3 regions of the Vreelandella sp. V005 genome follow, and region 2 is predicted to be linked to each of the others. Evidence: predicted binding sites of a transcription regulator. Region 2 holds the regulator's gene; each other region holds the start of a gene.

Region 1 (10,891 bases), on a different contig from region 2:
CTAAACGTTTCTCCGCCCGCCTCCATAAAGCTATCGCGAATTTCCTCTTCAATCTCTTCCAACGTTTCGACGCAGTCAGATGAGAAAGCAGGCGACATGATGGCAATATGCTTATGCCCCTGTGTGGCAAGTTCTGCAACGTGCTTAACCGTTTGCGGACCCACCCACTTTTCAGGGCCAAACTGTGACTGGAAAGCGGTATCCACTTCCTCTTTACTGAAACCAAGCTTTTCCCGCAACAAACGTGTCGTTTTCTGGCACTGGCAGTGGTAAGGATCCCCTTCCATTAAATAACGCTCGGGCACGCCATGATAACTAGCGACCAGTTTCGTGGGGCGCGTCGAGAAGCTGCCGTACGCTTCTTGAACGGAATTTGCCAGCGCCTGCACGTAGGCGGGATGGTCGAAATAGGCGGGCACCGTGCGGATATACGGTTGCCACTTCATTTTCATCAGCGTGCGAAACGCCTGGTCATTGGCCGTTGCGGTGGTGGGCGAGCCGTATTGTGGGTAGAGCGGAAAGAAAACGATTTTCTCACAGCCCTTCTCTTTTAATCGGTTCAGCACACTTTCCGTCGAGGGGTTTCCATAGCGCATACAGAAATCGACTTCGACATCGTCACCGTAAAGCGCTTTCAACCGCGCCGTCATTTTCTCGGCCTGGGCGCGGGTAGTGGTGAGCAGCGGACTTTCATTCTTATCGTTATTCCAGATTCCTCGGTACGCCTTACCTGAAGAGAACGGCCGCTTCGTCAAAATGATCAGTTGCAGTAACGGCTGCCATTTCCAACCCGCATAGTCGACTACACGCTTATCAGAGAGGAATTCATTCAGGTAGCGACGCATTGACCAGTAGTCAGTGGCATCCGGCGTGCCCAAGTTTGCGAGTACAACACCGACTTTGGCACGCGGAACCGGCGGATGATCACTGGGCGCATGGGCTAAGTGGCCCTCGCCCGGCTGATCCTTGACGACATGTTCGGTCATTACACTGCTCCTGATAAATAACGGTATCACTGATGGCTAATTCAAGATTAAAAACAGCTTAATTACTAATTAAAAACAGGTTAAATACTACCACTTTTCGTCAAAGTGGCGGCATAAAGTTATACTATTGACATCATTTGTATAACTACAGGCTAACTCATGTCCAAGCCCTTACTATTAGTGCTCGGCGACCAGCTCTCTTTATCCCTAACGACGCTACGCCAAGCGCCCGCTGGCGCGGTGGTTGCGCTTTGTGAAGTGGCTGAAGAAGCACGCTACGTCCCTCACCATATCCATAAGATCGGGCTTTTTCTGGCAGCTATGCGCCATTTTGCCCAGACACTGCGCGAAGAAGGTTTTCAAGTACACTACAGCGCGCTAGATGACGATGATAATAGCCACTCCCTTATTGAAGAGGCAGAACGCATCGCGAAACAGTATGGTTGTGACGAAATACGCGTCGCACGGCCCGGTGAATGGCGGCTTTGGGAAACGATGCGGCAGCGTGATGACGCAGCGATTCCCTGGCGGGTGTTAGAGGATGAGCGCTTCTTCACCACACCTGAGGCATTCAGCCAATGGTCAAAAGGGCGCAAGCAGCTTCGTCTCGAGTATTTTTACCGGGAGCAGCGCAAGCGTACGGGGTTGTTGATGGAAGGTGATGAGCCCGCGGGGGGTAAGTGGAATTTCGACCACGACAATCGTCAGCCTATCAGTGCAGAACTCGATTTCCCCGACCTTCCGCAACATCGCCAAGATGCGTTGACCAAATCGGCTCTGGCGGATGCAGAACGCCACTTCGGCGACCATATGGGCTCCTTGGCAAATTTTAATCTACCGGTGACACGTCGGCAGGCACTGGTGGATCTCAGGCATTTTACTCAGCATGGATTGGCTCAGTTTGGTCGCTACCAAGATGCCATCAGCGATTCAGCACCGTTTCTTTATCACTCCCGGCTATCGGCAGCGATGAATATCGGTTTACTTTCCCCCCAAGAGGTATGCGAAGCCGCCGAACAGTGCTATTTCGCTGGCGACGCCCCCATCAACGCCGTTGAAGGGTTCATCCGTCAAATTCTCGGTTGGCGTGAGTATGTACGTGGGCTGTACTGGACACAGATGCCCAGTTATAAAGCCGCCAACCAACTCAATTTTAAGCGCGACCTGCCCGACTTTTACTGGGATGCCACGACGGATATGCGCTGTTTGCAGCGCGCCATACAGATGACTATCGACAACAGTTACGCTCATCACATTCAGCGGTTAATGGTCACGGGCAATTTTGCCTTACTGTGCGGGGTGAAACCCGAAGCACTATGCGATTGGTACTTAGCGGTGTATGCCGATGCCAGCGAATGGGTAGAACTGCCTAACACGCTAGGTATGGTGCTCCATGCAGACGGTGGTTTGATGGGTTCCAAGCCCTACTGCGCTTCGGGTAAATACATCGATAAAATGTCGGACCATTGCCAGCAGTGTCGCTATTCACCAAAGCAGGTGACCGGCCCTAACGCTTGTCCTTTCAACAGCCTTTATTGGTATTTTCTTGAGACAAACGCCGAAACCCTTAACAAGAATCCACGGATGAAGCTGATTTATGGTTCACTCAGCCGCATGACCGATGAAAAACGTGAAGCTATCCGCCAACAGGCTGAGCACTTTTTAGATCAACTGGAGACATCGCCTGGCTACGGGCAACCCTGCCACACAACAGGTTATGCAACGCTCAAAGACGACAGCCAATAAGGATCAACGATGAGCCGCTACACACCACTTAAGGCATCGCCCCCTGTCACGCTGTTTCATGACGGCCACTGCCCTTTTTGTCAGCAAGAAGTGGCGTGGTTGGAAAAGCATCGTCATCGGGAATACATTGCGCTGATAGATATTCAGGCCAATGACTTTAACGCCAAAGCATACGGGCAAGAGTTTAACGCGATGATGGGCCAGCTACATCTAAGAGACAGCCAAGGAGAGTGGTATATCGGGATGGATGCCAGCCGTGCCCTCTATGCAGTGCTGGGCTATCGGCGGTTGGTGAAGTTTTCGTGTTTACCGGGAGTACACGGCATAATGAATGCCGGTTACCGATTTTTTGCTCGTCGCCGAATTCGGCTTGGGCAGTGGTGGGAAAAGCGTCAGGCTAAACGTTAACGAGTTAATAATAGTGTTAAAAAACAAGCGGCATGCGCGATGTGATCGGTTCACTATAATGCGCATCGCGGCCTATCACTTCATCGTGAGGCACATGCTGCACTAAGTAAGCCCGATGAATCCCTGCACGCTTGAGGTCCATGTAGACATCATCTAGCGAGCGAAACAGCATCGGCTTAGTACGCTGCGTCAGCATATGTCGCTCGCCCTCAACGTCTTCCAGCTCAACCTGATAGAAACGACTGCCCGCATGGGTAATCACGCGAATTTCAAAGTTGTCGTGATTGGCGACAAACTGTTTAAGATCCTTCAGTTCCATGGCTCCCTCCTGTTATTCGTGTATTTCGTCAAAAATGTCACTAGAAATATCCTGTGGGCACAGCATGACCGTACCCAATGACATTTCTGTTGCCCTGTTGTTGCAGTGTGATGACATCCACTAAAAGATAGACGCTTGACGACTGGTTATACAACAAGTGTTTTCCAGCACGAATGTTTAAGCTGTTATGTCAGCTATTAGGAGGGCAACCATATAAAAGAGTTCCTGACCGAAGCGTCAAGAATTCGTTATGTCACTGATATTCAGAAGGGTCGATAGCTTTACCAAGCGAATTACGGTCGATCCAGTTGCCGCCTTTCGTCTCTTTGTAACGAAACACAACTTTATCGCCTACCTTAACAGGCAACTCACCATCTTCGGTTTGGTAGCTGTACTTTTCCCCCTCCACTATCAAATGGTAGCGATAAAGGTCGGGCATACCTAACCACTCCTTGAAAGGCCCTTCCCGCTCTAGTGCTTCAAGCTCACCGCGCCCTTCTAGCTTAGGAAGACGCTGCCGATTACCGCGCCGAAATCCACCTGCCATTTGCTACTCCCGTTTTTTGCGTATCGTGGGGAGGGCATTATACGAGCTCGCTCCCCATCCTCAAGCGATTCATCAAGAACCCGTCATTAAACGCTTAGTCGCCGAAGGCTTGGCCGTAGCTATCCGGGGCCAGGTCTTCGAAGCGGGTGTATTTACCAATAAATGCCATATGAACGGTGCCGATTGGTCCATTACGCTGTTTACCGATAATTAGCTCTGCAATCCCCTGATTGTCGGGATTATCTGGATTATAGACTTCATCTCGATAAACGAAGGCAATGACGTCCGCATCCTGCTCGATGGCACCCGACTCGCGAAGATCCGACATGACCGGGCGCTTGTTGGGACGCTGCTCCAATGAGCGGTTCAACTGAGAAAGTGCCACCACGGGGCAATTGAACTCTTTCGCCAAGCCTTTCAAAGAGCGCGAGATTTCAGAAATTTCGCCGGTGCGGTTTTCGCTAAAGCCAGGGATCTGCATCAGCTGAAGGTAATCGATCATGACCAGCGCTATATTGCCATGCTCACGCACTACCCGGCGCAACCTGGAGCGCATTTCATTAGGCGATAAGGCCGCGGTATCGTCGATAAACAGCTGTTTGTCTTTTAGCAGGTTGACCGCAGAGGTTAAGCGCGGCCAATCCTCATCTTCCAACTGACCGGTACGCACACGGGTTTGGTCAATCCTGCCCAGCGATGAAAGCATCCTAAGCATGAGCGATTCTGCCGGCATCTCCATGGAAAACACCATGACCGGCTTGTCGCTGGAAATGACCGCATGCTCTACCAAGTTCATGGCGAACGTGGTCTTACCCATGGAGGGGCGGCCCGCAATTACCACCATATCCGAAGGCTGTAGCCCGGTGGTCATTTCGTCCAGATCTCGGAAACCGGTCGAGAGCCCGGTCATTTCGCCTTTGAGATTAAACAGCTCATCAATGCGATCGACGGCTTTGGTCAGCAGGTCACTCATGCCAATGGGGCCGCCGGTCTTGGGCCGCTCCTCAGCAATCTGGAATACCAACCGCTCTGCTTCATTGAGCAGCTCATCCGCCGGACGACCCTGGGGCGAAAAGGCGCTATCAGCGATTTGATTCGCCGCACGGATCAGCTTCCGTAATGTCGCTCGCTCACGCACGATGTCAGCGTAAGCACGAATATTGCTGGCAGAGGGTGTATTGCGGGCAAGCTCAGCCAAAAAAGCCAACCCACCTACCGTATCTAAATGGTCACGCGCCTCCAGTGCTTCAGAGAGCGTGACCACGTCTAATGGCTGGCCAGATTCCGCCAGATGGATCATCACATTGAACACTAGACGGTGTTCATAACGGTAAAAGTCATCCGCTACCAACCGCTCTGAGACATTATCCCAGGCTTGGTTGTCCAGCATTAGCCCGCCTAATACCGACTGTTCCGCCTCCAGCGAGTGCGGCGGCAGTTTTAGCGCTGCCGTTTCTTGATCAGCAGAAGGCTGGTCCTGCATAGCGAGCTCCTTAAAACGTGAAAGCGTAGCCGATGAAAAGGAGCTATCTTAGCCGGAGCGAGTAAATTCGACTACCGGCATTGCCCCTCGCTAGACATTGTCTAAAAGCCGCCATGACTCAACGTATCGGGCGAATTTACGACACTATCCAGAACGTACTACTTATCCAACACAGGTACTTTGAAGCGCAAGCGCTTAAAGATAAACGTTTTAAAACACGAGATGACAAAAAACAAAAGGCGCGGGAAAACCCGCGCCTTTTGAGGCTGTCGTGCTAGCACAACAAGTGACTAAGCTAAGTAGCCAGTTACTCTGCCACTACCACAACGCGTACAACCGCATCCACTTCAGCGTGCAAGTGAAGGGCAATGTCGTATTCGCCAGTTTGGCGAATCGGGCCATTCGGCATACGGACTTCGCTCTTGGCAACATCGATGCCAGCAGAGGAAATGGCGTCAGCCAAGTCACGCGGCCCAATAGAACCAAACAGCTTGCCTTCGTCGCCTGCTTTGGAAACCAAAGACAGTTCGATGTCGTTCAACTGCTCAGCGCGCGCTTCGGCTTCCGCCTTACGCTCTGCAGCTTGCGCTTCGAGTTCAGCACGCTGCGCTTCAAACGCTTCGATGTTGTCTTTAGTAGCCGGTACGGCTAAACCGTAAGGCACCAAATAGTTACGACCATAACCAGGCTTCACGGTGACCTTATCACCCAGGCCGCCCAGCTTACCAATGTTGTCGAGCAGAATGACTTCCATCTCGTAAACCTCTTGTCAGTTGCTGCGGGCAAGGCGTGCGCGAACGTTCGCGAATGTATCAATCAGCCCCAACAGCAGCACAATGAGAATCGTGGGCCAGGTCGTGATCAGCAGCACATAAAATGCTACCAGCCACAGCCCGTTCATCCCCTTTAATCCAATAAACCCGTGCACTAACGCAACGCCAGCTACCAATAGCGGAATCCAGCCAAGCATCGCCAACGCATGTGCGCCTAGCAGCATGCCACCCACCCCAATCACCGCCAATACAGCTAGTTCTTTGGGGGTTAGGCGCAGTGCGTGAAACTCTTCGCGAAAGCCACCTGGATTATACAACCCAGCTTGCCAACTACGCGCAAGCGCCAAACACACGATGGCTGCCAATAGGACAACGAGCCCGGTCACACCACCTACCACTAGCGCGGCAATGGTTTGGGTATCGTAGCCTTGATTGGCGAATTCCGTGAGCATGCGATCCACTTCTTGTGAACCTTCACGCAACTGCTCAAGCATTAGTTCCGTACCACCTGGTGGGCTGAAAATGCCAAGCTGAACCATCACTGAGGCGACTAATGTCCCCACAATTAAGGTCTCGCCCCAACGCATTCTCTCGCGCAGAATGACCGCCATTAGCGTTACCAGCAATATGCTAGCAAGCGGAATGACATCACCTTGCGCCCACCACCAGCCAGCCGGTAGCGCTGCAGCGATAATAACCGGAAGCGCAGGCACGAAACCTTTACGCAGGGTCATCAACGCGGCGATGGCTGCCCCTAACCAGAACAACCAAGGCACTAGCGTTGCCAGGGCCGCCCCGCCTGCGGCGTAAGGCGTGCCCCGCATCAGCCATCGGGCTAGTGCCAGCATCACGTTAAACGCTTACTGGTGGCTATCGGAATAGGGCAGCAGTGCCAGATAACGCGAACGCTTGATAGCAGTCGCCAACTGACGCTGATAGCGTGCTTTGGTGCCGGTAATACGGCTTGGAACGATCTTGCCAGTTTCGGTGATGTAAGCCTTCAGCGTGTCCAGATCTTTATAATCGATCTGCTTGATGCCTTCAGCGGTGAAGCGGCAAAACTTACGGCGACGGAAAAAACGTGCCATGGACTAGCTCCTTAAAACGTGCAGTGAATAAAATCAGGCAGTTTCTTCTTCTTCAGCGCGCGGTTTTTCTTCGCGACGCGGACGTTTTTCTTCTGCCGGTTTCATCATCGGGGAAGCTTCAGTAACAGCTTCTTTGCAGCGAACAACCAGGCTGCGGATAATGGCGTCGTTGTAACGGAAAATATTCTCGATTTCATCGAGAGTCTCGCCGCTGCACTCAACGTTCATCAGCACGTAGTGGGCTTTGTGGATCTTGTTGATCGGGTAAGCCAAGTGACGACGGCCCCAATCTTCCAGACGGTGCACAGTGCCGCTGTTTTCAGTAACGATGCTGGTGTAGCGCTCAACCATCGCCGGCACCTGCTCGCTTTGATCCGGGTGGACCATAAACACGATTTCGTAATGACGCATGGGATCTCCTTGCGGTTTGACAGCTTCCTTTGTGTGCTACTGCTAAAAACAGTAAACGACGACAAGGAAGCAAGGAGTTAACTGAAGTGCGCCGCTACCGCATTAAACGGCTAACGGGGCATCAAACAGAACTTTTATCTCAACAACTGTTTTTTACGACAGTTACAATTACTAATTCTCACAGCTAACGCCCGCTTGCAGACAAACGGGCGCGTGTATCTTAGTAGTACGGCGTTTAACTTGCAAGCTGACGCTGACGAACTGCTTCAAACAAGCAAATACCGGTGGCCACCGACACGTTTAGACTAGAGACCTCTCCCGCCATCGGTAGCTTGGCTAGGTTATCGCATGCTTCACGGGTCAAACGACGCATGCCTTTTGCTTCTGCCCCCATGACCAGCGCAGTCGGGCCGGTCATATCAATGTCGAAAACGCTGGCCTCGGCTTCTCCGGCGGTGCCGGTAATCCAGACCCCGGCATCTTTTAGCTTGGCAAGCGTACGCGCCAGATTGGTCACCTGATAAACCGGCACCACCTCGGCAGCACCGCAGGCCACTTTGCGCACCGTGGCATTGAGCGGCGCGGCTTTATCTTTTGCCACGATGACCCCATGAGCCCCTGCGGCATCCGCGCTGCGCAGGCAGGCACCGAAGTTATGCACATCGGTGACCCCATCAAGGATTAGCAGAAGCGGCGGTGTAGGCGACGGCCAAGCACGCAGCTTAAGCCAGAGTGACTCCTCACCTTCTGGCGTCAGCGGTGGGCAAAACGCCACCACACCCTGATGAGCAGCACCCTGGGTTAGCTGATCCAGCAAATCGCGGGGCTGCTCTTTCACCCGAGCACCCTGCGACTGAGCGTGGGCGACCAACTCTTTCAAGCGGCTCCCCGCCCCCTGCTGCACCCATAACTCACGGGGCGCTTCGCCTCTGTCTAGCAAGCTTTGCAGTGCATGAACGCCATAGACCTGATCCAACCCATCGGGAGTCTTGGGACCCCGCCGTGAAGACGCTGACTTCATGCTCAGCCCTTATTAGGTGATGGTTTGCGTGGGCCGTTACGAGTACGGCGTGGGCCACGGCGCGTAGCGGGCTTCTCGCTATTGGAGGGTTTGTTGCCTGCCGATTTGGCGCCACCGGCTTTCGCTTTGGCCCCAGCGCCCTCTTCACCACCACGGCTCTTACGCGGCTGGCGGCGCGGACGGGGCTTCTCGTCCCCCAGGCCGAAATCGATCTTACGGTCATCCATATCGACACGCGCCACCTGCACCGTGAGGCCATCGCCCAAACGGTAGGTCGTGCCAGTACGCTCACCTTTCAGGCGATGCTTCTCTGCTTCGTAGTGGTAGTAGTCCGATGGCAACGAGGTCACATGCACCAACCCCTCTACGTAGAACTCATCCAGACGTACAAACAGACCAAACTGAGTGACCGAGGCAATCGTGCCCTCGAACATTTCGCCAAGCTTGTCGGACATGAACTCGCACTTCAGCCAGCTCTCTACATCGCGGGTGGCTTCGTCAGCGCGACGTTCCGTCATCGAGCAGTGTTCACCCAGCTCAAGCATCTGCTCGAAGGTATATGGACACCACTTACTTGGCGGCTCAACCGGTGCGCCTTCGACACGTAACACCGTGTTGGTTTGACGCGGGCCACGGATCACCGAACGGATAGCGCGATGCACCAACAGGTCAGGATAGCGACGAATCGGTGAAGTGAAGTGGGCATAGGCCTGGTAGGCCAAACCAAAGTGCCCCTCATTTTGCGGCGAGTACACAGCCTGATTCATCGAACGCAGCATGACTGTCTGGATAATATCCGCATCAGGGCGGTCAATAATTGCTTCGCGCAGCGCTTGGTAGTCCTGCGGAGTGGGCATATCGCCGCCGCCGACGGAGAGGCCTAGCTCATTGAGGAACAGACGAAGCTTATCCAGCCGCTCGGGCGTGGGCCGTTCATGGATACGGTAGAGCGCTGGCAGGTCATGCTTATCCAGGAAGCGCGCCGTGGCAACGTTAGCTGCCAGCATGCACTCCTCAATCAGCTTATGAGCATTGTTACGACTACGCGGCACAATTTTTTCGATTTTGCGCTCATCGTTAAAGATGATGGCCGTTTCAGTGGTATCGAAATCAATCGCACCACGCTCAGCGCGTGCTTCGCGTAACAGGTAATAAAGCTCTTCCAGGTTCTTTAGCGGTTTTAAGAGCTCACTGTGTTCTTGCCGCAGCACCTCGCCCTCTTCGCTCTTCTCATCAAGAATCGCGGCCACCTTGTTATAGGTAAGGCGAGCGTGAGAATTCATCACCGCCTCGTAGAAACGGTAGCGGCTGATCGCACCGGTTTGAGAGATATTCATCTCGCATACCAACACTAGGCGATCCACATGAGGGTTCAGCGAACAGAGACCATTAGACAACAGCTCCGGCAGCATGGGGACCACTTGACCGGGGAAGTAGACCGAGTTCCCCCGTGTGCGGCCTTCGTCATCTAGCGGCGTTCCAGGGCGCACATAGTGGGAAACATCCGCGATGGCGACAAGAAGCTTCCAACTGCCAGATTTCGTTTTCCATGCACACACCGCATCGTCAAAATCTTTAGCGGATTCATCATCGATGGTGACTAGCGGTACATCACGCAGGTCAACGCGGTGCTGCTTGTCTTCTTCCAGTACTTCCGCTGAAATGTCGGCAATTTGATCGAGTACTTCAGGCGGGAATTCAGCGGGGATATCGTAACTGCGAATCGCAATATCGATTTCCATACCGGGGTCCATACGCTCACCCAGCACTTCGACTACTTCGCCGACCGGCTGCACACGCGTCGCTGGCTGCTGAACGATCTTGGCCGAAATTACTTGACCATCTTTAGCGCCAGCACAGGCACTGTGCGGAATAATCACTTCCTGAGTAATACGCGGATTTTCGGGAATCAGAATACCGAACTCAGGCGTATTACTGCGGTAAACACCCACAATGGTTTGCGTGTTGCGTGCAATCACATCGGCAATGGTCGCTTCATCACGGCCACGGCGATCACGCCCGCTAACCCGAGCCAATACATGGTCACCGTGAAAGACGCGCCGCATTTGCCGCGGCGGCAGTACCAGGTCAGGCTTTTTGCCATCATCG
Region 2 (10,891 bases):
CGTTTGGAGCCAGGATGTAGCGCGTGCGCATCGTGTGGCTGGGCAATTGCGTGCAGGCACGGTGTGGATCAATAGCTATAAAGCCATCAGCGTAATGTCGCCGTTTGGGGGCTTTGGCGACAGTGGTTTTGGCCGCTCTAGCGGGTTGGATGGCCTGCGTGAATACACGGTGCCGCAAAGCGTCTGGGTGGAAACGGCACCGGAAGCCAGCGTCGCCTTTGGCTACGGCAGCGGCGTGGGTTGATCGCTTGCGGAGACCGGGTCGCGAAAAGCCTGCATCCAGCGTTGTAAATGGCGTAACAATAGAATGCTGGCCTTGGGCTGTTGGCGGCCCACGCGCGTGACCATGTGGGCCTGGGAGCGCTGAAAAAGGGGATTATCTACCGGGCGCGCTACGAGCGTGCCAGCTTCCAAATCGTGCGCGACGGCAAAGGCGGGCAGTAGGGTAATGCCCATGCCGCTGCGCACATATTGCGCCAAAATTACCATCGAGTTGGTGTTCATCGCCAGGCGCGGGACGATGCGTGATTGCTGAAACGCCTGGTCGACCATTTGCCGAACGCCGTGGCTGGTGTCCCACATGGCCATGGGCTGGCCGCTAAGCTGGGTTAGCGTGAGCGGTGACGTTTGGTTGGTTAACGGGTGGTTGGGCGGCAGAATAGCCATCAGTGGCTGAGGGCTGGAGGCCCAGAAGCGCAGCTGTGGATGGGTACGCTCATGAAACATTAAACCAATATGGCTGTGATCGCCGACAATGGCGTCAATGATGCCCGAGGTACCTGCGATGTGGATGTCGAGTTGGATGCCCGCATAAAGCCGGGTAAATTCATGTAGTGGGGAGGCTACTAGGTCGCTGACAAAGCCTTCACCGACCGTCAGTGATATCTTGCCCGTTTCCAGGCGTTGGTAAGCTTCGAGAGAGGCAATAAAACCTTCATCAAGCGCGCCGCGACGTTCGCAGTATTCAAGCAACATTTCACCCACCGGGGTAGGTGAAATGCCGTCACGCTGACGCTCCATGAGGGTCGCCCCCAGGGCTTCTTCTAGCAATGAAATCTGTCGGCTAACGGCCGAAGGAGCGATATCCAAGCGCGCCGCAGCGCGGCGCACTGAACCAGATTCCAGCGTAACGCGGAAGTAAACCAAGCGTTGATGAGGTATGTCCATCGGTAGCTGTTATACCTCTGACGTGGGCTAGCTTACCCCCGCTACCCTTGGCCAATCGTGAAAGGCTACAAATACTTGAGCAGTTTCTGCAGCTTATTCATATCGGCGGAGTCGCCTACTAAACGCACGTTACCGCTCATCATGCCATCAAGGAAGGCTTGCTGAGTTGGCTTTTTGAGCACTTGTAAGGCGGTGGCTTGGTCTCGGAAACGCAGTTCAAGATCTAAATCGACGGGCAGCCCTTTACCAGTGCTGATGCCTTTTGGCGTCATCCGGTAGTGGCGGGCAATGCTTAGATCTTCCGTCGCAATCCCCCAGTCCAGACCGCGCATGCGTTCTAATTGTTCACGAAAGCGCGGCTTGCGGCGCAGGGCGCGTTTGAGCATGACGCCCAGCAGCCACAGCGTCAGCTTGAGCTTCATTAGGAAACGGCTTCCTTAAGGGCTTTGCCTGGCTTGAAGGCAACATTTTTGCTGGCGGGAATTTGCAATGGCGCACCAGTTTGCGGATTTTTACCAGTACGCGCTGCGCGCTCACGCACGGTGAAGGTGCCAAAACCAATCAAAGCGACATCTTCGCCCTTGGCAACGCTATTGGTGATCTCATCCAAAATAACGTTCAGTACTTGGCCTGCTTTATCTTTAGACAGGTCGGCGCTTTCAGCGATAGCAGCAGCGAGTTCAGGTTTGCGCATAAGGAATCTCCCATTATTAATGTGTCATACGTAAAACAAATACAGGTTGTTAGATGCGTTGCTAAGCATAGGTTAGCTTCTCTAGCCTAGCCTTGAACGCTACGAAAATCAGCCTAGCAGCGTAGGTGCTGCTCTGGAAAGCTCCACTTTCCTTCTCACGCAGCCGCCTGTCAACGCAAAACCAATCAAACGTCCGTCTTTATTTTCGGCCAAGGCACTGATATCGCCGCCTTCACCTTCAATTCGCCATCGTGCTGGCGTCTCTTTTGGCGGGTAGGCAACCACCGGTAGTAGCGGTGTTTTAACCACCACTGGCCAAGTGCCGAAGCTGACCGTTGTGGGGGTGCCCGAAAGTGTCGCCGCCAGGGCTTTGGCACTTGCTTGCAGCGGCTGTACGTACATGGCATTCACGCCATCGACGCATGCCACATCGCCCAATGCGAAGATGTTCTGGTGGGAGGTGCGTAGTTGGCGGTCAACCTTTATGCCACTAGGTGAAACGCTTAAGCCAGCGGCTTTGGCAAGCGCCGTACGCGGCGCTAGGCCGGTGGCCATGAGCACGAAATCAGCACTGATCGTCTCGCCGTTATCCAAACGTAAGACGATACTTTCCCCGTGGCTGCGTGCTATTGAATCAATGGCGCGGCCAAGGTGTAGTCCGATGCCTGCTTCGTTAAAGGCATCGCCCAGGGCGTTCCCCAGTGGCGCGGGAAGCAGGCGGGGAAGCAGTGTCGTTTCCGGCGCGATGATGCTGACGTGATGACCGCCGGCGTGCAGATCATTAGCAAATTCGCAGCCGACCAGCCCGGCGCCAATGATCGCCACCCGCGCGGGGCCTTGGCCTAACGCAGTATGGAAGCGCCGGTAGTCATCAAGGTCATTAATAGTGAAGCAGCGTGGGGCGACACTGGAATCAATACTGAACGGCATTCTGGGCGCCGCACCGGTGGCTAATACCAGGTTGTCGTAGCGAAGCTTTTCAGCGTGGGGTGCTTGTTCAGTGTCGAGCAACAGCATTTGGTTATCCACATCCATTGCCACCACAGGGGTGTGGATAACGATGCGCGCGTTCAACTCGTCGCCAAGTTCGGCAGCGCTTCGCTGTGCTAGCTGGTGGGGCGTTAGCTTTTTAGCGAAGCCGGTGGAAAGCAGAGGCTTGCTATAGTCATCACCACTGTCAGCACTAACCAGTGTCATTGAGCGTTGATCGCCTTGTCGGCGCAGGGCGCGCGCTAGCCCTATGCCTGCCATTCCGGTGCCAATAATTATCAGCTCGGCGTGAGAGGTTGACATTTTCTGCGTCGTTGAAGGTACCTGGGAGGGTGATGCGGGCATGCGGTTACCAAGGGGGTCGCTGAAACAAAAGCCTATCAGGACCCCATGTTACACTAGCCGCCCCGATTATTGTTCTGGAGAACTCGGTGACATCGCCTGCTTTCCCGCAACCCACGCTGTTTCCCTATTGGCGTCCCATTGAAGCAGTGCGGTCTGCCATGGGGATGCCCTGGTGGAGATGGGTTGCTTCGACAGATTCTTTAACCGCCCGTTTAATCGCTGCCGGGGGGGATAGGCCGTTTCGCGTACGCTTACTTTATCAGGGCGTTGGCTGGCCGCGACAGGATGAGGCCCAGGCGCTGGGCATTGGGCTCAAGCGTTATGCCTGGCTGCGGGAAGTAGCGCTATGTATTGATGAAATACCCTGGGTGGTGGCGCGCTCTGTGGCCCCTCTTACACAATTAAAGGGCCAACGAATGGAGCATTTGGGAGAGCGTTCGCTAGGGAGCTGGTTATTTCGTCAGCCAGGTTTAATTCGTGGGCCGCTAGAGGCTACCACGCATCCCCCCGCCTTTGCTCGTGCCAACGGTGTCGTGCCTAACAGCACCTGGGGCAGGCGCTCCGTTTTTCAACTGGGCACTCAGCAAGGCGGGTTAACGTTATTGGTGCAAGAGTATTTTTTGCAGGCGATGGCAGATGACCTTGATCTGCCTTCGCGCTAGGCTAGCGCCTGCATCTTATTTTTCGTGAGGTAAGCATGGATCGTTCACTGTTGCGACCAAAAGGGTTGGTTCGCGTGGCAGATTTTCTACAGCTAATGCGTTTGAATCGACCTATTGGTACGTGGCTGTTGATGTGGCCGACGCTTTGGGCGCTTTGGTTTGCGGCGGAAGGCGTGCCAGGCCGAAATACCCTGCTGATTTTTATAGCGGGTGTTTACGTTATGCGGGCTGCTGGCTGTGTGGTGAATGATTATGCGGATCGTCATTTTGATGGCCATGTAAAACGCACCAAGCATCGTCCGCTGGCGACGGGGCGTATCAGTGAAACCGAGGCCCAACTGCTATTTATTGCGCTGGTGGCCACTGCCTTTATTCTGGTACTGCTGACCAATTGGTTTACGGTGCTGCTGTCGCTGGGTGGCGTATTACTGGCGGTTATTTACCCGTTTATGAAGCGCTATACCCATTTTCCTCAAGTGGTACTCGGCGCGGCGTTTTCATGGGCCATTCCAATGGCGTTTGGCGCCGTGCTGAACCACGTGCCGCTAGAAGCATGGCTGCTTTTCTTTGCCAATGTGCTGTGGACGGTCGCGTACGACACGCAGTACGCCATGGTGGATCGTGACGATGATGTGAAAATTGGTATTAAATCAACCGCCGTGCTGTTTGGTAGTGCAGATCGCTTAATGATTGGCTTGCTGCAGGCGGCGACGCTGATGCTGTTGGCATGGGTTGGTTGGCGAGCCGGTTTAGGTGGGTTCTTCTGGCTGGGGCTTGTTGCCATGGCAGCGACTTTTTTGCACCAGCAGCATTTGATTCGCCACCGTGAGCGGGATGCCTGCTTCCAGGCGTTCCTCAACAACCACTGGTCGGGTCTGCTTGTTTTTGCCGGTATTGCGCTAAGTTGGTGGCCTGCGGTGGGCTAATAACGGCGATTGTCATGTAACTGTCATCAAGTCATGGTGTTATCGTCACTGACATGTCATTGAAGAATTGATCTTTAGACTGGCTTTCTTTGAACTGGCTTTTTGAACACCGTGAGGCTCTGGTATGACCGCCAAGACCGTTCTGATTGTCGATGATGAATCGTCGATTCGCGAGATGATCGCGGTAGCGCTGGAAATGGCTGACTACCGCGTGCTCGAAGCAGATAACGCCCAGGATGCTCATGCCATGGTCGTTGACCATCAACCGGATTTACTGCTGCTCGATTGGATGATGCCCGGCACCAGCGGTATTGAGCTGGCTAGGCGTTTGAAACGCGAAGAAGCCACGGCTGAGATCCCCATTATTATGCTGACCGCTAAAGGCGAGGAAGATAATAAAATTCAAGGGCTTGAAGCAGGCGCCGATGATTATATCACCAAACCTTTTTCTCCTCGTGAATTGGTGGCACGGCTAAAAGCAGTGCTCCGCCGCGCTACTCCTCGTGGCGTTGAAGATCCGATTGAGATTAACGGTCTCTTGCTAGACCCGGTCAGCCACCGAGTTAGTGCTCACGGCAAAGCGTTGGAAATGGGCCCCACCGAGTATCGTTTGTTGCAGTTTTTCATGACCCATCAAGAGCGTGCCTACACACGCAGCCAACTGCTTGACCAAGTGTGGGGTGGCAATGTGTATGTAGAAGAGCGTACGGTTGATGTGCATATTCGTCGCTTACGCAAAGCGTTGGGTGATGTGCATCAAAACCTGATTCAAACGGTTCGGGGCACCGGTTACCGTTTCTCTGCCCGGGTGTAAATGTGCGCCTGTGGAGCCGTGAACTGTGGCGGCTAGCGTGGCTAGCGACGCTGGGGACTTGTCTAGGTTGGCTATTGGGTTCGGCAGGGCTGGGGCTTTCGGTAGGCCTTGCAATATGCCTGTTTTATCACCTGCGACAACTGCGCGAGCTGTACCTGTGGTTAACCCTACACCCTCACGACGAGCCACCTGCTGCACGCGGTATGTGGGGCGAGCTCTTTGATCGCTTGTATCGCTATCAAAAAAGTCAGCGCATTACGCAAAGCCGACTGCGTGCTACTTTAGCACGTATTCAAGAGTCGTCCGAAGCGATGCGTGACAGTGTGGTGATGCTTGACCGGCATGGTGACTTGGAGTGGTGGAATAGTGCTGCAACCGCCATGCTGGGGCTCCAAACCGCCCATGATAGAGGGCAGCATATTACCAACCTGCTGCGTGATCCCAGTTTCATCCGCTACTTCAATGCACGTAACTATAGCGAACCGTTAACGCTCACTTCGCCTATTGATGAGCGGCGTATACTTCAATATCAAATTACGCTCTATGGCGATGATGAACGTCTCGTCATGGCACGCGACATTACCCGCTTGCATCGCCTCGAGCAGATGCGCCGTGACTTTGTTGCCAACGTCTCCCATGAACTGAGAACGCCGCTAACCGTCCTCTCCGGCTATTTGGAAACCTATAGCGACATCGCTGACCAGTTGCCCCCACGCCTTGGTAAAAGCCTTCACCAAATGCAGGAGCAAACGCAGCGAATGCAAAACCTGGTCAACGACCTCTTGCTGCTGTCTCGTTTGGAAATTGATCAGGGCGGCAAAGATCACCATCCGCTAGCGCTGGGGCCGTTGCTACACAGCATTTGTAATGATGCCCTGGCGCTGTCGCATCAGCGCCATACCATTACTGTGAAACTTGAAAGCGATGCACGCTTATTGGGCAGCGAGGAGGAAATTCGTAGCGCCATTTCTAACTTGGCCTTTAATGCTGTTCGTTATACCCCAGCAGGGAGCTACATTACGTTGCGCTGGAAAAGTAATGCTGGTGGCGGTTCAATCGATGTGGAAGATAATGGCGATGGGATCGATCCTGTTCATATTCCTCGGCTGACCGAACGTTTTTACCGTGTTGATAAAGGTCGCAGTACCGCGACCGGCGGCACGGGGTTAGGCTTAGCCATCGTAAAGCACGTATTGCTGCGCCACGACGCACAATTACAGATCGAATCCCACCCTGGCAAAGGCGCGCTATTTCGCTGTACATTTCCCGCTTCGCGGCTTGTTTAATCTTGGCAAGTGATGTCAGCGCACAACACCTGTAGAAGTGTGTCATATTGGCAGTAAGATTGGTAAAAGTTTGCTCATGTGCCATTTTTGCACACCTGATGGCGTGTAAAAAGGACTCTAGCGAGTTGGCTATTGAGCGCCTTTTGTTTTTTAAATTGTTGTTTATTATGTGTTTTATTTTCAATGTCATTTTTTTGGCACATCCGCTGCAACGTTAAGAGTAAGAAAGACGACCGCAGGAAATGCTGGTTTTTAACTAGGCCCTTCTTTCTTAAATAAGCGGTATCAAACAGCGATCGGAGGTGGAATATGATGTCCAAGGATTTTCTCAAGAAAGCTGGCATTTTAGGTGTTTCTTTTGGCCTGATGGCAAGCCCATTGGCGTTTGCCCAAACAGATGAAAATTCTGCTATTGATGAAAACCAAGGAATCACAGCTGATGAACAGCCGATGGATCCCCAAGGTTCTGATAGCACTGGTGGCAACGACACCAAAGACATGACTAATGATCTAACCCATGACGAAGGCGACAATGCTAGCGACATGGAGCCTAATTCTAGCGATCACTCAGATGATGCTGAGTATAGTGATGATGAGCTTGTCAAAGAAAACAGTGGTAGTTAAAAGCTAATTAATTTTTGATATCAAAGAATGCCTCTTCAACGGATGAAGAGGTGATCTACAGGATGTTATAAAGGCTAGGATGCTTTTTAGATTCAAGGATGAATCACTAGGAAATCAATACGTCAGTCAGGGTTAATTCCAAGGTTGGAGTCCCGCACAAGGAGTGGAAGCTGACGTTCGTCATTACCTATCGCCTATTCTGATATCGGGCCCCGCCATGGCGGGGCCTAATTTTTTGCTGTGTGTTTTTTACAAATTTAGGCCTGCCCGCTTCTGATTATCTTTTCCTCATACCTACCTACTTGGCCTTCGCATCTATGCTTGGGAGCAGCTTTTTGGTTAATGCATTTTAACCAAGTAAAACGCTTGCCCTAGCAATTACAAGAAGAACCACCCGTCACTATGCCCAGAAGGTAAAGCAATCGTAAGTGTGTCATAACGATACATACATTTTTTGCGCATGAGTCATTTGTGCACATTATTTTTGCGCTAAATATTGTTTTGCACATTAATTTTGTGCGCAATTAATAGAAAATAAATCGTTGATTTTAAATGTTTTTTCTTAATAAGAAGAAAGTTGGCACCTAATATGCTTTGACAGGGCAGTGAAGTCGCCGCAGTGAGAAGCAAGCCAACTTAACCTTCTTACTTCACTTCAGCGGTATTAACTAGTCATTAGGAGTAATTATTATGTTTAACGTTGTCGCTAAAAAAGCAGCTGTTTTAGGCCTTGCCTTCGGTTTGTTATCCAGCCCACTAGCATTTGCCCATATCTCTATTGAAGCCAATCAAGATTTAGCCGTCGATAGAGAGCCGATTCAAGCCCAATCACAGCGCTCCTCTGATCAAGCTGATTTTAGCCCCTCTGACCTGATGTACGATGAAGGTGATCGTCCTGATATTATCAAGTCAGAATCAAACCGTACTGAGGTCCAAGTGGAATATACGGCGAAAGATCTAACGCACGATGAAGGTGATGGAAACATTTGGTAACAAAAGTTTGCAATTCCGTAGAAATACATTACGATTGGGGTGTGTGTTAAACACGCAGTGTGTATCACACCGATAAGGATGCAGATCGATTCAAGGAACGAATCAAACGGCAATCAATACGTTGGTCAGGGTTAAAAATCCAAGGTTGGAGTCCCACAAAAGGAAAGGAAGCTAACGTTAGTCATTGCCTCTCTCTTGTATCCTTGGGCCCTGCTAATGCAGGGTCTAGTTTTTTGTGTATCAGCGGTTTTTAGCTTTTCTCAAGTTCGCGTTGCCTCCTGTTTGGGAGGAGTGTGCCTACCTATATCCCGCTCATTCTCTACTCCCTACTATTCATGACGTTAAACATCAGCGTTATAGGAATAAACGACACATGTGTAATTATTGCACAAGTATTTTTGACAAAATAAAGCAGCGCTAATTTGTTTTGCGCGCAAATCTATTTCATAGGCAACTGTTTTTATTGGCATGTTGCGTTTATGAAATTTTTTGGCATGCTGCGTGCATTTATAAACCTACTGGCCGTTTTATTGATGAATAAGCGGTATATAGAAATGCTGAGGAGAACGTTATGTTATTGAAAGAAATGGGTAAAAAAGCCGCTATTGTTGCTACTGCTTTTAGTTTGATCGCAAGCCCGCTGGCAATGGCGAACTCATCAATTGAGTTAAACCAAGATCGCTCTGCTGGTCAGGATGTGATCGATAAACCTGAGTCACACAAAACGTCTAATAATGAAGCCAACATTTCGGCTAATGATTTGACGCGTGATGAAGGTGATAGCTTGGATTTCTCACCCACTAGCAGCGGTTCTGATGAAGTTGAGAGCAAAGAACGTGGCGCTACCATCGATCCAGAAGAGTTGACGCGTGATGAAGGCGATAGCACTGATTGGTAAGTAATCTATTAACGGTTACTGCTAGCGTAAGAATTTTTGAAAAACCCCGCTTAAGCGGGGTTTTTTAGGTCAGGGAGCGTGACTATCGTTATTAGTGGTGGTGATGCTGATCTGCGGCATTACTACCCTCCTGAGCGCTTTGTACCCAGACTTCAATAGTCACCTCTTCTTGTTCAGCAAAGGAGAGCGTGAGGGGAAACCGGTCGCCTTCTACTAATGGCTCGGTTAATCCGACCAACATTAGGTGGAAGCCGCCACCGGGACGCATGATGGTCGTCTCCCCAGCGTTAATACGAATCTCGTTCACATGGCGCATCTGCATCATATCGCCGTCCATTCGCATTTCATGTAGTTCGACGGTGTTACTTGCCGGGCTGCTTGCACCAACCAGAGTGGCAGGGGCTGACAAGGCGGTGATATCCACATAAGCAGCGCCGTTGCTAGCCCCCGGAGGGGTTGGTATGGCGAAAGGATGCGTGATACGCATAGCCTCTGTTTGAACGTCGTGCGCGGTTGCTACCGATGCCACCATATAAAGCGTGCTGACTAAGCACGCTCCCAGCCATGCGATGGGTTTGAGCATACGTTGTTCCTTTATTGTTGATTGAATGTGACAACATGATCTAAACGTAAAAGTAGCAAAGTAGTCGAGCACAGGTAATATATGCCTCTACTGCGGCGTGATGCCACGTCCATTGCTGTGCGCGTCTCTGTAATGGTCATCCCAGAGCAGTACGGCCCCGGCGACTGCACCGGGAATCAGAAAGAGATTAGCCAGTGGGATCCAGGTAATGAGGGTGACTAATCCTCCAAAGCTGAGGCTTTGCCACCAGCGTTTCGAAAGCCGCTGGCGCATATCGGCAAACGTCACCTTGTTGTTATCCATTGGGTAGTCTAAATAAGTGATCGCCATGATCCAGGCGGAAAAGAGCGCCCACAGCAATGGGGCAGCTAAATTCAGCCCAGGGATCCAGCTAAGCACAAACAGGGCGGCTGCCCGGGGGAGGATATAGGCGAGCTTGACGAACTCGCGACCAATAGCATCAATGGCTGTTTTCGTAAGGTTACGGTCATCGATGGGTTCGTTGCCCGTGACTTGCGTTTCGACCTTGGCGGCCAAAAAACCGTAAAAAGGGGCGGCGATTAAGCTGGTGACCAGCGTGAAGGTGAAAAACACCACCACTAGCAGGCTAATCACGAACAGAGGCCAAATAAGCCAGGAGAGCCAGTCGAGCCAAGTCGGCACCATGTTCATCCAGTGGGCCAACCACCCATCGAAGCGATTAAGCACAAAGCTGAACATGCTGACATAAACAAGCAGGTTGACCAGAATGGGCAGAAACACATAGCGACGCATACCCGATTGATATACACAGCGTGTGCCTCGGCTAAGCGCAGTGACAGCATCCAGCATGATGGGGAGACTCCTTGTGATTCAAACGTCCAGTCCGCTCAGCGGCCTGGACGTATTGCAGGAGGAAACCCCTTTCAG
Region 3 (10,891 bases), on a different contig from region 2:
TCTTCGCTCGGTTCGATAAATCTCAACGGCTCAGGAATGGGCACCTGGAACACCAGAATCTGGTGTCGGGAAAGGGGACGCTCCGGAATTCTATGACGCGTCTGGATAACGCTAGCCGCCGCGGTGCTTGTGGTGGTTTCAACCCCCGCCACACGCTCGAAAAATTTGCGAATGCTGACGGCGTTAGTCGTGTCATCCGCCCCTTGATCGATCACTTTAAGTACATCGTCAGCGCCGAGGATGCTGGCGGTAAGCTGCATCCCACCGGTTCCCCAACCATAGGGCATCGGCATCTCGCGACCACCGAAAGGCACCTGGTAGCCGGGAATCGCCACGGCCTTTAGCAACGCGCGGCGAATCATGCGCTTGGTCTGTTCGTCCAAGTAGGCAAAGTTATAACCGCTGTAAGCTTGACCGCCTTGGTCATCAACGCGGGGAGTCATACGGGGCGCTCCTGCTCTGAGGGTTCGCGGAGGTCGTGCTCCCGGCGTAGGCGGCGCAACAGCTCTAGCTCCGACTGAAAATCGACGTAGTGCGGTAACTTCAAGTGAGAAACAAAGCCCGAGGCCTCGACGTTATCGGCATGAGCAAGCACGAACTCGGCTTGCTGGGCGGGCCCTTGTACCGGTTCGCCAAGCTCTTCAGCGCGCAAGGAGCGGTCGATCAACGCCATCGCCATGGTTTTGCGCTCATTGCGACCAAAGGCCAAACCGTAGCCGCGGGTAAACTGCGGCGACTTTTCGCGGCTACCGCCGAACTGGTTGATCATCTGGCATTCACTGATCATGACCTCACCGATACAGAGAGGAGCATCGAAGCCTTCCACTTCGATTTCCACCTCAACGGCGCCCTGACGAATCTCACCAGCGAAAGGGTGGTTGCGGCCATAGCCACGCTGAGTCGAGTAGCCCAGCGCCAGCAAGTAACCCTCATCGCCTCGCGCTAGCATTTGTAAACGCGTGGCTCGGTTGACGGGGAAATCCGGGGGATCCCTGGTGATGTCGTAGGGCTCGGCGCCATCGTCCAGCTCTTTTTCAATCAACCCTTCAGCATCGAGCGAATCCAGAATCTGAGGACAAGCCTCAAGCCCTGCCTGGGCTCTTTCCGGATCAGGAGTCTCCCCTTCGGCCAGTAGCATGAAATCCAGCAGTCGATGGGTGTAGTCGTAGGTTGGCCCCAGTACCTGCCCACCAGGCACATCCTTGAAGGCGGCACTGATACGCCGCTCGACATGCATGGCCTCTGTTTTGAGCGGCATGCTATCGGCGAGCCGGGGTAACGTGGTGCGATAGGCACGCAGCAGAAACACCGCTTCGGTTAGGTCACCGCTGGCTTGCTTCAACGCCAACGCGGCAAGCTCAGCATCCATCAGTGACGCCTCGGCCATGACGCGATCCACCGCCAGCCCCAACTGATCGCGAATCTGTTCGGTCTGCAGTTCAGGCTGGTGTCGGTCGCCTCGACGGCGATCCGCCATCCAGCGGTGGGCGTTAGCAATGGCCTGTTCGCCTCCTTTAACGGCAACGTACATCAGGCGCGCTCCTTGGCTGGATGAGTAAGGGGAGTGAGTGATTCACCCTCCAACGGCTTCTGAATGCGAGTACTACGGGGAATGGCCGTCAGGGAGGATCCCGAGGTGAGAATCGTGTCGAGACCCAGTGGAAAGCTTGCGCGGTTGAGCGCTAGCCGCTGCATTAGCGCCTCAGCCGTGTCATCTAGCTCAAGCACTCGCTGGTTTAAAATACCGGGACCACTTAATTGCCAGCATGTATTGCCGCGACTCCTGGCATCACTACGCCCTTCCGCCAAGGACTCCAGCACGACAATGAGCGTGGTACTTCGGTCAGGGTAGATATCGCTGCCTTCAGAAAAGCGAGGCATTGCCTGACAGGTCGATGGCATTACAAGCGCAAAATCAGCCTCTTCCGCGCGACTCACAATGCGTGCCCCGGTATGGAAGGCGACAGCCTCGGCTAAACCATCACGGTTTAGTTCGTCCGCAATCCACACCCGTGTATCCAGGTCACACAGCACAAGTAGTACTGCCCAGGCAGCGGACGACATGGCAACGTCTTTAGACAGCGGCGCCAGTTCCACCTCAGCAAAGATGCCGGGTTCGGCCATACTGCTTAGCACTTGTCGGAACAGCTGCTGGCTGTGGTGAACAGCCCCCTTCAATGCTGGCCATTGATGCGGCTTGGGCACATAAGGTGGTGGTTCCGACGCTGAGAACTCCATCGTGGTATCGTGCATATCTACTCCCCTCGCACCATGGTGAAGAAGTCGACCCGCGTTGCCGCCGCAAGCTGGGAGCGCTCAGCACGGTCGTCCGCGAGCGCCTGAGTCAGTGGTTCAATCAGCTCCGCATCGATGCGTCGCGCCCAATGCGCTTTGTGTGCGCAAGCATCAATCAAGGCGATTAATTCAGCGTGTTCGCGGCTACGCCCCGCGACCCACCCATGGCCGATGTCACCGCCATCTGGCGCATTTTCATCGAGCACCACGCTGACACGGGTTAGGGTCATCTCGCCCAGATTAAAAGCATTGCCCGTCCCGCCTATACGGCCACGTACCATGACCATCCCGGTTTCAGGCCCGCGTACGCAGCGATGAGTCGCCTTGATGCCGAGCTTCATCCAGCCTTCATTGAGGCGCTCTAAAGGTGTCAGCGCGAGAATGCGGTGACGCTGTTCAGGAGTCATCATTGTTCCTCGTCGTTGTCAGATCGGTGAAGGCCGACCCTGAGTTAGCGCTCATTAGGAAAATCGAAGTGGTAGGCGACACGGTCGGCCCGGGCGCGACTGACGGAAACTTCCACCAAGCGCCGTGATTCATCGACGTTGTCGCTGGTCAGAATCAATAGCGGTGCAAGCTGAGGGCACTGCAGCAAGCGGCTATCGTCACGATCCGCCTGAACTGCCTCCAGGCGCACTTGGGCGCGGGAGAGTCGCAGGCCATAGTGCTGGTCAAGTACTGCGCGGGTTGAGCCACCGCGATAGCGCTCACACCAGTCGGGCACGCGTGTGGCATCGAACCAATGCCGCAGATGAAGCAGCGGCGCGCCCTCCACAAGCCGCAGCGTATCCACGCATAACAGGCACTCACCCTCCGCCAGTTCAAAGCGTTGAGCGATCGCTTCTGGCGGCCGCAAAAGCCCTTGATTTAAACAGCGTGTTTCGGTGTTATGCCCCAATTCCGCCAGGTTATGAGTGACCTTACTACCGGCGCTCACCATGTAATCCAACCGCCGGTCGACCACTTGCGTGCCCCACCCTTGATGGCGCGTCACCATGCCGGCAGCGACCAGTTCATCCAGCGCACGGCGAACCGTATGGCGATTTACCTCAAAGCGTTTGGCCAATGCCTGTTCGCTGGGTAGTTGGTCACCGGCGCTATGGTCGCTGCGAATGTCCTGGGCCAGAATCGTGGCCAATTGACGATAGCGCGGCTCACTCGCTTCCTGACGGTGGTGCTGTATCAGTTGTCTAGACATTTATACTCCTGCCAAATAGACGCTGGGTTACCACTAGCAACCCGATAAGGGAGACCATGGCGAGGTTTGCCAAGCTAAATGAAGCGCTTGCGTAAGCGCTGGGAGGCCACATCAAGCAACGTGACGGCGACGATGATGACCAGCATGATGGTGGCGGTTTCAGCGAACTGAAATCCGCGCATGGTTTCCCACAGCGCCACTCCAATACCGCCCCCACCTACCATGCCAAGTACGGTGGCAGAACGAATATTCGACTCGAAGCGGTAAAGGCTCACCGATATCCATAGCGGCAGTACCTGAGGGATCAGTCCAAACGTGATCTCCTCGATACGCCCTGCTCCTGTCACTCGAATCCCTTCCATTGGGCCCGCATCGCTGGCTTCCACTGCCTCTGAAAACAGCTTCGCCAGCACCCCCGTTGTGTGCACAAACAGTGCCAGCGTGCCGGCAAAAGGCCCCAGCCCCACCGCCACCACGAACAGCATCGCAAAGACCAGCTCATTGATGGCACGGCACGCGTCCATGAGGCGACGCATCGGCTGGTAAACCCACCAAGGCACCAAGTTTTCGGAAGAGAGCAGGCTGCAGGGCACCGCCACAATAATGGCCAGCAGTGTTCCCCAAATAGCGATTTGGATCGTTACCAGCATTTGATGGATGTAATGACCAAGATTGCCGAACGCGGGAGGAAAGAAATCTCCAGCCAACGTGGCCATGTTGTCCGCGTTCGTCACCAGCAAGCTGGGGCGCATTTCGGCGCCCTGCCAGGACCAGGCCAGCACACCCAGCAACACACCCCAGGCGATTAGCGAAAACCAACTGCGTCGACGCTGCAGCGGTGCGGTCATTTGAGAAGCGTGAGTATTCATGGTCTCTCCGGGCTGGAGGGGCGGCCAGCGCTCCCCCGCCGTCGATAATCTATTAAGTGCTTGAACGTTATTCGGCGTTGGCCACAGAGGGAGCGTCCGATTCAGCCTCCTCCATTGCCTCGAGGCGTTGATTGAGCTCGTCCAGCTGTGCATCCAACGCCGCTAGCTGCGCTTCTCGATCAGCGTCAGAGAGGCTCTGATCATTGGCGATATCAGCACGCTGGCTAAACAGCTCAAGCTGGCGAATCGGTAATAGGCTATCGTTGCTGGAAGGAGCAAAATGACTCCACTGCAGGGGGGCTAAAATCTCCTTCTGTTCATCGCTTTCGCCATAATTGAAGAAGAAGTCTCGCAAGTTCTGCTTGGTCTCTTCGGGCAGGTTGCTGCGCCATACGAGGGGATCAGAAGGGATCAGCGGCGATGTCCACACCACGCGAAGTTGCTCCGCTTTATCAGGCGCGGTGATCTCCAGGCGCTCCATACTCTCGGTATTAAAAGTCGCCACATCGACTTGTCGGTTGGCGACCGAAAGCGCGTTCGTTTCATGGTTGGAGTTCAAGGTGCGTTTAAAGGCAGAGGAAGCATCCACGCCATTCTTGGCAAACACGTAGTAACCGGGCACCAAATAGCCAGACGTTGAATTTGGGTCGCCGTTACCAAAGGTGAGATCAGACGCGTTAGCCAATACGTCTTCGATGCTGTGCAGGTCGCTATCTTCATGCACAATCATCAAGCTCCAATAGCCCGGCTCACCACTCTCCGGAATCGTCTGGGCAAACACCTCGCCACCCGCACGATCGACGGCTTCCATCGCCGACTTATTGCCGTACCAGGCGAGATCGATCTGATCGAAGCGCATTGCCTGAATCACCGCGGCGTAATCGGTCGCAAAGAAAGGCTCAACTTCTACCCCAAGGCTCTGCGACATATCCTCTAGAAACGGCTGCCACATAGGCCGCTGGTTCTGACTCGACTCGGTGGAGATAATGCCAAACTTGAGTGTTTCGGCGGCGAAAAGCTGAGTGCTAGCCAGCAGGCCAATTCCCGCCATCAGCGGCAGAACCAAACGGCGATAGTTAAACGTCATGGGTGTCTCTCCAGAGTAATAGGGTTATCAAGGGCAGGTTCAAAGGTGCCCGGCACAGGTATCAACCCAGCGCGGGCGTTACGACGGTAGGTGGCGTTCTAGCTTTGCGATCACTGGGCAGCGCTGTGCCGTTTGAGGCTTCACTGGCGCGGAGCTCATCAAGGTCGGAATTTTCGTAAAGCGCTTGTAGGCGTGCATCGGTGAGTTCGTTAATGGGGCCATCGAAGTACAGGTGGCCATCCTTAAGAGCAACGGCACGGTGGCAATAGCGACGCGCTATATCGACTTGGTGCAGGGTGACGACGACAGTGCGGCCGTCTTCGGCGTGGATACGGCTGAGAATTTCCATGACTTCCCGGGCACTACGCGGGTCGAGGGAAGCAATCGGCTCATCGGCCAGGATCAGTTCGGCGTCCTGCATGAGTACCCGAGCAATGGCGACCCGCTGCATTTGTCCACCCGAAAGTGTATTGGCGCGCTGATCAATGAGCTCTTCCAGCCCCACTCGGGCCAAGCAAGCGCGCGCACGCTGGCGCTCCTGATCGGTAAAGCGGCCGCAGAGAGCTCTTATCCGTGACATGCTACCCAACTGCCCAACCAGCACATTGGTCAGTACGCTGAGACGACCTACTAAGTTGAACTGCTGAAAGATGTAACCGGTACGGCAGCGCTCGATGCGAGCGGCTCGGCGCAAACGCCCGCTCGCCTGCACTTCACGCCCCATCAGCGACACACGGCCACCCTGGATACGATTTCCACAAGTAAGGCCGACAAGGTGACGTAGTAACGTGGATTTGCCTGAGCCCGATGGCCCAATCAGCGCAACCATCTCGCCTGTTGCAACGCGAAAGCTAACGTCGTTTAACACCTGGCGGTGTCCAAACGACTTATTTAAGCCTTCCGCATTAATAGTAGGAATAGACATGGCGCTTCTCCTTTAGGAATAGCGCCATTCTGGTTGAAGGAGATGAACACCAGTTGTCTAGACAATGTCATTTTGATGATAATTTCAGGCCCGCCTCAGCCTCCTCAACACAGAGCCAACAGTGTCGCTCACCCAATATCAAAGACTTGTCTCTTAATGACTCACGATTGAAATGTGTATGTCATCCGGTCGTCATACGTTTTCCTATCGCGTCCCGGCTACCCAGCTTGGCGTTATCCGCCTATAACACCTACGTTGTTTTAATGGTTGGTTATAAAAACCGGTTATAAAAACTGAGCGTAAAGATACAGGGAGACGTAACGATGGATGCACTTGCGCGAAAGCTGGGCCTCAAGACGGATCCCACCATATTTTTCACCTCAGCGGGGATCATGATCGTTTTTCTAGTGGCGCTGCTGATTGCGCCAGGCCCTATCGGGGAGGCCTTCGGTGCGGGACGGGAGTGGATCGTTACTAACCTAGGCTGGTTTTTTATTTTGGGGGTAACAAGCTGGGTAGGGTTCCTGCTCTGGGTGGCGATCAGCCGTTTCGGGGCGATTCGCCTGGGTGGCAATAATGCGAAACCGGCCTACACCAACGCTTCATGGTTCGCCATGCTGTTCGCGGGTGGTATCGGCACGGTGTTGATGTTCTGGGGCGTGGCCGAGCCGATTTCCCACTTCGCAACGCCCCCAAGGCCAAGTGTCGAGCCCTTCTCGGTGGCCGCCGCCGACGATGCCATGAGCTTCTCGATCTATCACTTGGGCCTACACACCTGGGCGATTTTCGCCATGCCAGGGCTGGCGTTCGCGTACTTTATCTATCGTTACAACCTGCCGATGCGTTTCAGCTCGGTGTTTTTCCCGCTGCTAGGCGAGCGCATTCACGGCCCCATTGGTAAGGCACTGGACATCTTTGCCGTGCTCGGCACGCTGTTTGGCGTGGCGGTGTCTGTCGGCCTGGGCACTCAGCAAATCAATGCCGGGTTAACAGAACTGTTTGGTATTCCGGACGCGGTGTTGACCAAGGTAGTGATCATCGCCGTGCTGACATCCGTTGCCGTGGGGTCGATCATCGCGGGACTGGATTCAGGGGTGAAGCGGCTTTCTAATATCAATATCTGTATGGCCGTAGGCCTGCTGCTGTTTGTGCTGTTTACCGGTTCGACGGTTTTCCTGTTGCGTGCCGTGGTCGAAACCTTTGGCCTCTATATAACGAACTTGCTGCCCATGGCGTTTTGGAATGACACCCTGGCACGCTACTCCAGCGAAGGCGGCGCCTGGGGATGGCAAGGCAGCTGGACGGTGTTCTACTGGGCCTGGACCGTTACCTGGTCGCCGTTTATCGGCATCTTCGTGGCGCGCATTTCCCGCGGCCGAACCATCCGCGAGTTCGTGCTCGGCGTGCTGTTTGCGCCCTCTATTTTTACGCTGATCTGGTTTGCGATCTTCGGCTGGTCAGCGATGGAAATCGACGGCATTGGGGCGGCAGCCCGTGAAGCCATGGGTGACCAAGCCGGTACTTTATCCGCTGCCGTGGCCGAAAGCATCCCCCTCGCCATGTTCGCGTTTTTCGATAACTTCCCCGCCGCTACCTTGATTCAGGGCTTGGCGGTGGTGATCGTCGCCATCTTCTTCGCCACCTCATCGGATTCCGCCTCCCTGGTGGTCGATATGCTGTGTACCGGCAGCGCAGACCCAGGCCCCTGGCACCAGCGGGTTTTCTGGGGTGTCTCGGAAGGCATGCTGGCCGCCATGCTCATCGTGCTGGCAGGCGATGCCGGGCTAACCGCACTCCAAGAGGTCATCACCGTTGTCGGCCTGCCGATGTTTATTCTGGTGTTTCTCATGATGTTCGCGCTTTACCGCGGCCTCATGCATGAGGAGCTCAGCGAAGTAAGGGTAGGCACGCCGCCGAAGCAGGAAGAGTTGAAGCCGGAGGATTAGGTGGCACACAACAGGGTGCCTGCGAGGAATTGCAGGCCCCTGTTTCAAGTGGTGAAGCTAGGTAGGTTGTATCTGTGACCGTCTGCTTCCTAATTAATGCTCAGTTGTGAGCGCGCATTCCTGCGAACCTATCAAAGACAGCTGCAATTCACTCCTACAAAGCGCTGGGAACAATGCTGCGTGCCTTTCGATAATGGCTACTACATTCGGCGGGGCCTTTTCGCGCGTTAGCTCCATTCAGGAATAGGTGAAGCGTTGAAAAGAAAGCTTACGAAGCTCAGCCCGCTTAAGCAGCCTATGCTAGGGTAAATTTAGTAGAGGGTTGAACAGGTAAAAGCAGAGCATACAAATCGAGATAGAGCATAAAGGCAGTTAACGACTCAAAGCGTTCTATTTCAACTAGCTAAAAATAAAAATTGGGGATTATAGGCCGGTGATAAACCAGATAGACATAGCAAGCTTTGGAAGTTTCAGCGGTTTGGAGTGGAAGAGGACTGTTCGTGATAGAGGCAAAAACGTTCAGAATTTCAAACGCCTCAACATCATCTATGGACGTAATTACTCTGGGAAGACGACCCTTTCCCGAGTTTTTCGTGCCCTAGAGATACGTAAGACCCCACTCAGCTACCTTAACCCCTCCTTCACTATCTACGGGGAGAAGGGCAATGTTACGCATGCAACAATACCGGCTCACAACTATGACGTCCGGGTCTATAACCGTGACTTCGTAACGGACAACCTGGGTTTCCTGGTCAACCAGGTTGATGGGGAAATCAAGACATTCGCCATCGTCGGTGAGCAAAACAAAGAGATTGATGATGCAATTTCAGCCATAGAAACCAGGCTTGGTAGTGTGGAAGGTAAATGCGGTCTTCGGTATGAGCTAGAAACGAAGAAGAAGGAACGTGATCGCACAGAGACCAGCCATAGAACTGCCTCTAACTCTTTGGAAGAGAAATTGCGCTCACACGCAAATAAAGAGATCAAGAAGAATCGGGAGTATGGCTCTCCCGTATACAACATTGGCAGCATTAAAAGTGACATTGCTGCCACTAAGAAGCCTGACTTCGTAACTCTGACTATTGACGAACAAGCTGCAAAGCTTACTCTATTAAAGCAAGAAGCCCTACCAGATATAACTGGCACATTGGGAATACAACTAAAATTTGATTCATTGTGTAGTACGGCAGAGCCACTTCTATCAAAAGAAATTACGCCCACAAAACCGATTCAAGAACTGCTTAATGATAGTGTTCTACAACTCTGGGTCAAGCAGGGAATCGGTCACCACCGTGAAAAACGTGATACTTGCGCATTTTGTCGCCAGGCCTTACCAGACAATATTTGGCAAGTACTGGACTCTCACTTTAGTAAAGAGTCTGGAGAACTTGAAGCCGCTTTAGATGCTGCGATCTTGACCGTCAACAATGAGATAAATGCAATTTCTGGCTTCAACAGCTTTAAAAGAGACCAGTTTTATACAGAAGAGCGATCTGCTTTTGACACAAGTAGTGCAGCTCTTTCTCATGCATTGGGAGTCTATAAAAAAGATCTGGAATCACTGAAAAAAGCCTTGGAAGATCGCAAAAGCAATCTCTTTCAGGTCATTTCCTTGAAGGATTCTATTCATGATGGCAAAGAAATTCAGAAGCATGTGGATGCTATAAATGCGTTGATTTCCACAAGCAATAGCAAGACGAAAACACTTGAAAAAGACAAGATTGCAGCCAGAAATGCACTTCGTCTGACTAACGTCTATACTTTTTCCCAAGCAATCAACCATGATGACGAAATTGTTAAAATTAACAATTTAAAGACTGACATGGATGGAGCGAGAACTACGTACGACGAAGCTGAGAAGGAAATTCGTAAGTCAGAATCAGCAGTTTCTGCCTTGCGAGCGAAACAGAAGGATGAAAGTAAAGGAGCCGATAGAGTCAACTCCTTGCTCAATCATTTCTTTGGCCATGATGGAATCAAACTTGAAGCTAAAGACAATTTAGACCAAACAGCAGTCAAGTTTGAAATTACCAGAGATGGAAAGTCCGCATACAACCTCAGCGAAGGTGAGTGTAGCCTAATTGCTTTCTGCTATTTTATTGCCAAACTTGAAGATCCAGACAGTATGGGAAAAAAACTTATTATTTATATAGATGATCCTATTTCCAGCTTGGATGGAAATCACATTTTCTTTATATTTAGTCTGATTGAAAGCTTAATTGCCAAACCAATTAAGAATCCCGACGGCTCAAACGCCTACCGCTACAAACAGCTTTTTATCTCGACACACAACCTTGACTTCCTCAAATACTTGAAACGTCTCTCCATCCCTAAGAAAAAGATTACTGCAGGAGAAGGGAAACAAAAAAGTGTTGATGATAACGAACATTTTATGATTGAGCGTAATGGTGCATCAAGCAACATCTTGCTTATGCCATCCTACCTCAAAGATTACATCACTGAGTTTCATTATCTCTTCCATCAAATCTATAAGTGTAAGGATCCAGAAAATGCACATATTAACTATGAGCCATTCTTTGGGTTTGGCAATAATTTAAGGAAATTTCTTGA

Evidence for each region. The regulator PhoB, encoded in region 2, activates phosphate uptake and scavenging genes when phosphate is short. The targets are predictions, from matches to a motif close to TGTCATANNNNTGTCANA.
Region 1: a site for PhoB is predicted at 3,558-3,575, ahead of ACUN8H_RS08450 (DUF6482 family protein). Genes of this name have one in related genera too.
Region 3: a site for PhoB is predicted at 6,554-6,571, ahead of phnC (phosphonate ABC transporter ATP-binding protein). Genes of this name have one in related genera too.

The regions. Positions count from the first base shown of each region.
Region 1 is NZ_JBQXYA010000002.1:677,322-688,212, reverse strand. Features, by position in the region: gene hemH (ferrochelatase) at 1-986, opposite strand, end outside; gene ACUN8H_RS08460 (cryptochrome/photolyase family protein) at 1,146-2,732, shown strand; gene ACUN8H_RS08455 (thiol-disulfide oxidoreductase DCC family protein) at 2,742-3,140, shown strand; gene ACUN8H_RS08450 (DUF6482 family protein) at 3,157-3,459, opposite strand; gene ACUN8H_RS08445 (hypothetical protein) at 3,713-4,006, opposite strand; gene dnaB (replicative DNA helicase) at 4,101-5,489, opposite strand; gene rplI (50S ribosomal protein L9) at 5,797-6,243, opposite strand; gene ACUN8H_RS08430 (hypothetical protein) at 6,259-7,110, opposite strand; gene rpsR (30S ribosomal protein S18) at 7,123-7,350, opposite strand; gene rpsF (30S ribosomal protein S6) at 7,384-7,761, opposite strand; gene rlmB (23S rRNA (guanosine(2251)-2'-O)-methyltransferase RlmB) at 7,997-8,782, opposite strand; gene rnr (ribonuclease R) at 8,785-10,891, opposite strand, start outside.
Region 2 is NZ_JBQXYA010000006.1:158,821-169,711, forward strand. Features, by position in the region: gene ACUN8H_RS14370 (aldehyde dehydrogenase family protein) at 1-244, shown strand, start outside; gene ACUN8H_RS14375 (LysR family transcriptional regulator) at 223-1,167, opposite strand; gene ACUN8H_RS14380 (hypothetical protein) at 1,233-1,589, opposite strand; gene ACUN8H_RS14385 (HU family DNA-binding protein) at 1,589-1,861, opposite strand; gene ACUN8H_RS14390 (NAD(P)/FAD-dependent oxidoreductase) at 1,970-3,154, opposite strand; gene ACUN8H_RS14395 (chorismate--pyruvate lyase family protein) at 3,283-3,858, shown strand; gene ubiA (4-hydroxybenzoate octaprenyltransferase) at 3,894-4,784, shown strand; gene phoB (phosphate regulon transcriptional regulator PhoB) at 4,909-5,598, shown strand; gene phoR (phosphate regulon sensor histidine kinase PhoR) at 5,601-6,884, shown strand; gene ACUN8H_RS14415 (hypothetical protein) at 7,194-7,508, shown strand; gene ACUN8H_RS14420 (hypothetical protein) at 8,199-8,501, shown strand; gene ACUN8H_RS14425 (hypothetical protein) at 9,073-9,399, shown strand; gene ACUN8H_RS14430 (copper chaperone PCu(A)C) at 9,491-9,982, opposite strand; gene cysZ (sulfate transporter CysZ) at 10,070-10,813, opposite strand.
Region 3 is NZ_JBQXYA010000003.1:302,658-313,548, forward strand. Features, by position in the region: gene ACUN8H_RS10000 (alpha-D-ribose 1-methylphosphonate 5-phosphate C-P-lyase PhnJ) at 1-443, opposite strand, end outside; gene ACUN8H_RS10005 (carbon-phosphorus lyase complex subunit PhnI) at 440-1,531, opposite strand; gene phnH (phosphonate C-P lyase system protein PhnH) at 1,531-2,253, opposite strand; gene phnG (phosphonate C-P lyase system protein PhnG) at 2,256-2,705, opposite strand; gene phnF (phosphonate metabolism transcriptional regulator PhnF) at 2,747-3,493, opposite strand; gene phnE (phosphonate ABC transporter, permease protein PhnE) at 3,568-4,362, opposite strand; gene phnD (phosphonate ABC transporter substrate-binding protein) at 4,430-5,449, opposite strand; gene phnC (phosphonate ABC transporter ATP-binding protein) at 5,511-6,374, opposite strand; gene ACUN8H_RS10040 (BCCT family transporter) at 6,698-8,320, shown strand; gene ACUN8H_RS10045 (AAA family ATPase) at 8,754-10,891, shown strand, end outside.